Linked DNA regions of Polyangium mundeleinium. The protein of the gene in region 2 interacts with the protein of the main gene of each other region in a pairwise test. Links are inferred from orthologs where the notes say so. Each region holds a gene or a part of one and is shown on either strand. Other genes may lie near its edges.

What was found.
Region 1: the proteins of ligA (region 2) and leuS interact in binary tests that used the Escherichia coli proteins (3 or more experiments, as listed by UniProt). The link is inferred for Polyangium mundeleinium from one-to-one orthologs.

What each region holds. Positions count from the first base shown.
Region 1 is NZ_JAQNDO010000001.1:12,472,954-12,476,374, forward strand. What follows is about bases 88-3,193. They hold leuS (leucine--tRNA ligase), read left to right. Parts: upstream 88-427; coding sequence 428-2,959; downstream 2,960-3,193. Other genes in these bases: POL67_RS49405 (TolB-like translocation protein), read left to right, coding at 88-303; POL67_RS49415 (LpoB-related protein), read left to right, coding at 2,975-3,193. Also shown: more of POL67_RS49405, read left to right, coding at 1-87; more of POL67_RS49415, read left to right, coding at 3,194-3,421.
Region 2 is NZ_JAQNDO010000001.1:7,968,462-7,971,654, forward strand. Bases 5-2,882 are described here. They hold ligA (NAD-dependent DNA ligase LigA), read left to right. Parts: upstream 5-400; coding sequence 401-2,365; downstream 2,366-2,882. Other genes in these bases: POL67_RS31720 (NUDIX hydrolase), read left to right, coding at 5-369; POL67_RS31730 (DUF2804 domain-containing protein), read right to left, coding at 2,441-2,882. Outside these bases: more of POL67_RS31720, read left to right, coding at 1-4; more of POL67_RS31730, read right to left, coding at 2,883-3,193. UniProt on the Escherichia coli protein: DNA ligase that catalyzes the formation of phosphodiester linkages between 5'-phosphoryl and 3'-hydroxyl groups in double-stranded DNA using NAD as a coenzyme and as the energy source for the reaction.

The DNA.
Region 1 (3,421 bases), 4.5 Mb from region 2 along the record:
CGAATGCGGGTCGTGCAGGATGGTGCGTCGACGTCGTTCGACAGCGTGATCGCCGGGACGCTCGTTCACGCGGAGCAAGGGCCGGGCTGGGCGTGCCTCGTGGTCGACAAGGCGGCGAGGAAGCTGTTCATCGTGATCGACGGCGCGAAAAAGAGGCCGCTCGACGCAGAGGAGCTGGCAGCGGCCATGACCCAGCCGAGGTTCGAAGCGCGGTTTACGCGGGCAGAAGACGCGGAGCTTCTGCGACGGTGGGTGGCGGCGGAGCTCGTGTTGTCGAGGCGGCGGCCAGCCCCCACGCGGTGAGGCCGTCCGGCGCTTCCGTGCGTCCCGACCGCCACGCGATCTTTCCCGCTTCTCTCGCGCGCCGCGTCTCCCCTCGCCCACCCGCTGACACACGCGCCGTGTCGGTGCTAATCGTACGTTCGCCATGACGTCCCCCACCGCGAACACGCCCTCGCCGAGCACGCCTGCGGATGGCACTGCGGCTGCGCAGGAGCCCGCTCGTTACGTTCACGCCGAGGCCGAGCCCCGCTGGCAGCGCTTCTGGGAGGAGACCGGCGTCTTCCGCGCCGTTCGCCATGAAGGTCGGCCCAAGCGGTACGTGCTCGACATGTTCCCCTATCCCTCGGGCGCGGGCCTCCACGTCGGGCACCCCGAGGGCTACACGGCGACCGACATCTTCTGCCGCTACAGCCGCATGAAGGGGTTCGACGTCCTGCATCCGATGGGCTGGGACGCCTTCGGCTTGCCTGCCGAGCAGTACGCGATCCAGACCGGCACCCACCCCGCCGAGACCACGCGCAAGAACATCGACACGTTCCGGCGCCAGCTCAAGATGCTCGGCTTCAGCTACGACTGGGAGCGCGAGTTCGGCACCATCGACGAGAACTACGTCCGCTGGACCCAGTGGATCTTCGTCAAGCTCTTCGAACGCGGCCTCGCCTATCAGGACAAAGTCCTCGTCAACTGGTGCCCCGCCCTCGGCACCGTCCTCGCCAACGAGGAGGTCATCGACGGCAAGAGCGAGCGCGGCGGTCACCCCGTCGTCCGCACCCCGCTGCGCCAGTGGATGCTCCGCATCACCGCCTACGCCGACCGCCTCGCCGAGGATCTCGCCCTCCTCCAGTGGCCCGAAGGCACCGTCACCGCCCAGCGAAACTGGATCGGTCGATCCGAGGGCGCGACCATTTCGTTCGACGTCCAAGGGTTCGAGGGCGCAAAGATCGACGTGTTCACGACGCGCCCCGACACGCTGCTCGGGTGTACGTACGTCGTGCTCGCGCCCGAGCACGCGCTCGTCTCGAAGGTCACCTCGGCCGAGAACATCGACGCCGTGCGCGCGTATGTCGAGGCCACTGCACGCAAGAGTGACTTCGAACGCACCGCCGTCGTGAAGACCAAGACCGGCGTCCCCACGGGCGCGATGGCGATCCACCCGATCACCGGCGTGGCCGTGCCCATCTGGGTCGCCGACTACGTCATCGGTAGCTACGGCACGGGCGCGGTCATGGCCGTCCCGGCCCACGACGAGCGCGACTTCGCGTTCGCCAAGGCGTTCGAGCTGCCGATCATCGAGGTCGTGAGCCCCGACGGAAAGCTCCACGATTCGCTCGACGCGGCCTACGTCGACGCGGGCGTCCTCGTGCGGAGCGGCAAGTTCGACGGCCTCAAGTCCACCGATGGCAAGCGCGCCATCGTGGACGAGCTCGTCACCTTGGGCAAAGGCGCGCAGAAGGTCACGTACAAGCTGCGCGACTGGGTGTTTTCCCGGCAGCGGTACTGGGGCGAGCCGATCCCGGTCTACTTCCCCGTCGAGATGAAGGATCCGGCCGGTGACCCGCGCAAGGGCGACGAGCACGTGATCCTCTACGACAAACCCATCGCCGTCGCCGAGAGCGAGCTGCCCCTGCGCCTGCCCAACCTCGTCGATTTCCGCCCCGGCGACGACCCGCAGGGTCCGCTCGCCCGCGCGGTCGATTGGAGGTTCTTCCAGAAAGACGGGCAGTGGTACGCGCGCGAGACGAACACGATGCCGCAATGGGCGGGCTCGTGCTGGTACTACCTGCGTTTCCTCGACCCGAAGAACGACACCGAGGCGTGGAGCCAGAAGGCCTATGACGATTGGATGCCCGTCGACCTCTACGTCGGCGGCGGCGAGCACGCCGTGCTCCACCTGCTCTACGCGCGCTTTTGGCACAAGGTGCTGTTCGACATCGGCAAGGTGAAACACCCCGAGCCGTTCATGAAGCTCGTCCACCAGGGCCTCATCCTGGGCGAGGACAGCGAGAAGATGTCGAAATCGCGCGGCAACGTGGTGAACCCCGACGACATCGTGAAGGCCTACGGCGCCGATTGCCTGCGCCTCTACGAGATGTTCATGGGCCCGCTCGAAGCGGTCAAACCCTGGCAATCCGCGCAGATCCAGGGCGTCGTCCGCTTCCGCGACCGCATCTTCTCGATCCTCACGGGCCGGCCCCTGGTCGACACCATCGATGACGCCACGAAGCGCCTCGTCCACAAGACCATCAAGAAGGTCACGGAGGACATCGAGACGCTCTCGTTCAACACGGCGATCTCGGCGATGATGGTTCTCCTGAACCACCTCGGCGCACTGAAGGAGCTGCCGCGGGAGGCAGCGCGGGGTCTTTTGATCTGCGTCTCGCCGTTCGCGCCGCACGTGGCCGAGGAGGTTTGGCGCCTGTGGGGCAACGAGCGTTCGATCGCGCTCGAAGCCTGGCCCACGTTCGATCCGACGCTCTGCGTCGACGACGTGATCGAGATGGCCGTGCAGGTGAACGGCAAGGTTCGCGGCCGCGTGACGCTGCCCGTCAAGGCCAGCGAAGACGAGGCCCGTAACGCCGCGCTCACAGCCGAGGGTGTCTCGGCGTTCACGGCCGGCAAAACGTTGAAAAAGTTTATCTACGTACCCGGCAAGATCGTGAATCTCGTCGTCGCCTGAGCGTCCCATCCACACATGAAAACTGCACGCTTGCTTCCCCTCGTCCCCGCCCTCGCCTTCGCCATGCTCGCGCCGCTCGCCGCCGGCTGCTCGAGCGACCCCGTGTTCGTCCGCGGCTCGGAGGTCAAGGGGCTCGACGACCCGCCGATGAGCACCGGCATCGACAAGCGCGACATGGAGCAGCTCCTCCACGAGAACATGAAGCACCTCGTGGCCTCGCCCCTCGCCAAGGCCTGGGCCGACGCGGGCGACAAGCCCACGCTGGCGATCTTCCCGATGCTCAACGAGACGAGCCAGCACGTCGACAGCCAGCTCCAGGCAGTGCTCTCCGACGCCGAGACGTTCATGGTGAACTCGCAGCTCGTCACGGTCGTGAGCCGCGAGCGGCAGAACCAGATGATCGCCGAGGTCGAGCGGCAGAACGGCGGCCAGTTCGATCCGAACCACGCGGCCCAGTACGGC
Region 2 (3,193 bases):
GAGGACGGGAGGTGGCTGCTCATCCGCCGCGCCGATACGGGGACCTGGGCGTTGCCCGGCGGCACGGTCGAGTGGGGCGAGACCCTGCGAACGACGGTCGTGCGGGAGCTCGACGAAGAGGCCGGGGTCGACGAGGTGACGATCGGCCCGATCGTGGGCGTGTTCTCGCGGCCGGATCGCGACGTGCGGTTTCACGCGGTCACGATCGTGGTGTCCGCGCGCGTGGCCGAGCCGAGCCGACCGCCGAAGAACCCGCTGGAGATCCGCGAGGCGCGGCTCTTCCGCGACGAGGAGCTGCCCGCGCCGCTGGCGATGGGGATGGACGACATGCTCGCCGCCGCGCGGCGCGGCGAGGTGGTGTTCGAGTGACGTTCGGAGCGACTTGAGGGAGGACACGAGGATGACGCACCTGCACCACGGCTGGGACAAGCAGCCGGATCCGGCCGTGCGAGCGCGGATCGACGAGCTCGCCGAGCGGATCGAGCGCTACCGCGCGAGCTACTACGCCGGCAAACCCGACATCTCGGACGCCGCCTACGACGCGCTCGAAGACGAGCTGCGTGATCTCGATCCGACACACCCGGCGCTGGCGCGCGTCGGCACGCCGGTGGCCGTGACCGAGTGGGAAAAAGCTCGGCACGAGATCCCTATGGGCTCGCTGAACAAGGTCGTGAACGAGGCCGAGCTCGAAGCCTGGGCCACGCGCTGCGACGAGCTCGTCGTGAAGGAAGGCGGCAAGGCGATCTCGGACGATCTCTTCGTCGCGGAGAAGCTCGACGGGATCTCGATCGAGGTGATCTACCGCGACGGCAAGTACGCCGACGCGATCACGCGCGGTGACGGGATCATGGGCGAGCGCATCTCGCCGAACGTGGCCCGCATGCGCGGCGTGCCGCAGAAGCTGAAGGAAAAACTCACGCTCAGCGTGCGCGGCGAGATCATCCTCAAGCTGTCGGACATGAAGAAGTCGTTCCCGGGCGTGGCGAACCCGCGCAACGCCGCCGCCGGGACGTCGAAGCGCTTCGACGGCCAAGGCTGCGAGCACCTGACGGTGCTGTTCTACGACCTCGCCGATCACCTCGACATCACGACCGAGGAGCAGAAGATCACGTTCCTGCGCAAGCAAGGCTTCGGCACGCCCTGGACCGCGAAGGGCACGCTGAAGGACGTGCTCGGGATCTACCGGAAGTACTCGTCGGAGATCCGCGCGGGGCTCGACTACGAGATCGACGGGCTCGTGGTGCGCGCGAACTCGACGGCCGCGCAGACCTTGCTCGGCGAGGTGAACCGGAGGCCCCGCGGCGCGACCGCGTTCAAGTTCGCGTCGCAGGCGAAGGTGTCGAAGGTGGTGGAGATCCTCTGGGACACGGGCCCGAGCGGGCGCGTGACGCCGGTGGCGATCGTGGAGCCGGTGGAGCTCGCGGGCGCGACGGTGCAGCGCGCGAGCCTGCACAATGTGGGCAACGTGCGCGCGCTCGGGATCGGCGTGGGCGACGAGGTCCTGGTCTCGCGCCGGAACGACGTGATCCCGTACGTCGAAGAGGTGGTCGAGAAGGGCGGCAAGACGGAGCTGCCGCCGACGCGCTGCCGGCGCTGCGCGGCCGAGCTCGTGACGAGCGGCGAGTACCTGCTCTGCCGCAACCAGGAGTGCCCGGCGCTCGTCGAGGGCCGGATCCACAACTGGATCGACGCGATCGGCGCGCTCGAATGGGGCGACAAGCTGATCGAGCAGCTCGTCGAGGCAAAGCTCGTGAAGGAGCCGGGCGATCTCTACAAGCTGAAGCCGAAGCAGATCGCGGACCTCGAGCGGCGCGGCGACAAGATCGCGAAGAAGGTGCTCGACGAGCTGACGAGCCGGCTGCCGCTGACGCTGCCCGTGTTCCTGGCGGCGCTCGGCATCGAGGGGTTTGCGATCCAAACCGCGCGGCTGCTCGTGGCGTCGGGCTACACGACGATCGAAAAATTGCTCGCGGCGACGGAGCAGGATCTCGCGGGGATCTCGGGGCTCGGCCCGATCAAGGCCGGCATGATCGTGCGCGGGCTGCAGGGCCGCAAAGCCGAGATCGAGCGGCTGATCGCGCAAGGCATCGTGCCCGTGACGCAGGAGCAGGAAGGGCCGCTCGCGGGGATGTCGTTCTGCTTCACGGGCGCGCTGAGCCGCCCGCGCGGCGAGATGACGAACCTCGTGGAGACGAACGGCGGGCGTGTGCTCTCGGGCGTGACGAAGGAGCTCAACTACCTCGTGAGCGCCGAGGCGGACTCGACGTCGAGCAAGGCGCAGAAGGCGAAGAAGTACGGGACCGTGCTCCTCGACGAGGCTGGCTTCTTCAAGCTCATCCAAGACAAGGGCGTGAAGGTCTCCTGACCTCGCTCACGCCCACGCCCCGCTTCAACACTTGGAGCTACGCTCGGACAAGCCGAGCTACGCCCCAAACCCCCCTCACCAGTACGTATCCTGATCCTCGGTGACCCCGGCGAGCCGATCGAGGGTGATCGGCTCGCGCCCCGGCACGAGGATCCGCCCCGAGAACTCACCGGCGAGCTGAAGGAAACGCGAGCGGACGATCCCGAGGTCGTGGCGCTCGGTGTGAAGGCCGCTCGGCGTGAAGGTGAGATCGACGCGCTCGTCGGGCGCACGGACCTGCCAGCTCGAAAGAGGTCGTTCACGGTCAAACGAAAAACGGACCGCCGAGAGGGGCACGATCTCGCCGTCGATCCACGCGACACACTCACGATCCCCGACGAACCCCTCGGTGAGGTTCAAGGCGATGGGTTTGCCCTCGGCGGTGCGGCCGAGGCCAAAACCCCATCGCCACGCGGTGTGCCGTTCGAGCAGGCCCGCCGTGAAGTCGTACCCGGCGAGCGCTCCATCGAGCGAGAACTTGCGGCCCGCCGCGACGAGCGAGCCGTCCACCGAGAGGAGCGCGCGTTTCTCCGTCGTCGAGAAGAGGCCCTCCCGGAGCGCTGCGACCACCCCCAGCGCAGGCGGCGCCTTCGTGGTGCCGAGCCGCGCCTGAAGCTCGAGCCCCTGCATGCGTACGTCAATGGCGTAATCGCTCTGTCCGGCCGGTCTCGAAACAGAGAGGTGATTGGCACCGAGGTGGTAGGAGGCGAGGCAGCCTTCACCGCCGCTGTCGCCGATGAAGGCGCTGAAAGGCGGGCCCTTGGTGGTCTCGTCGACGAGGGCGCGGCC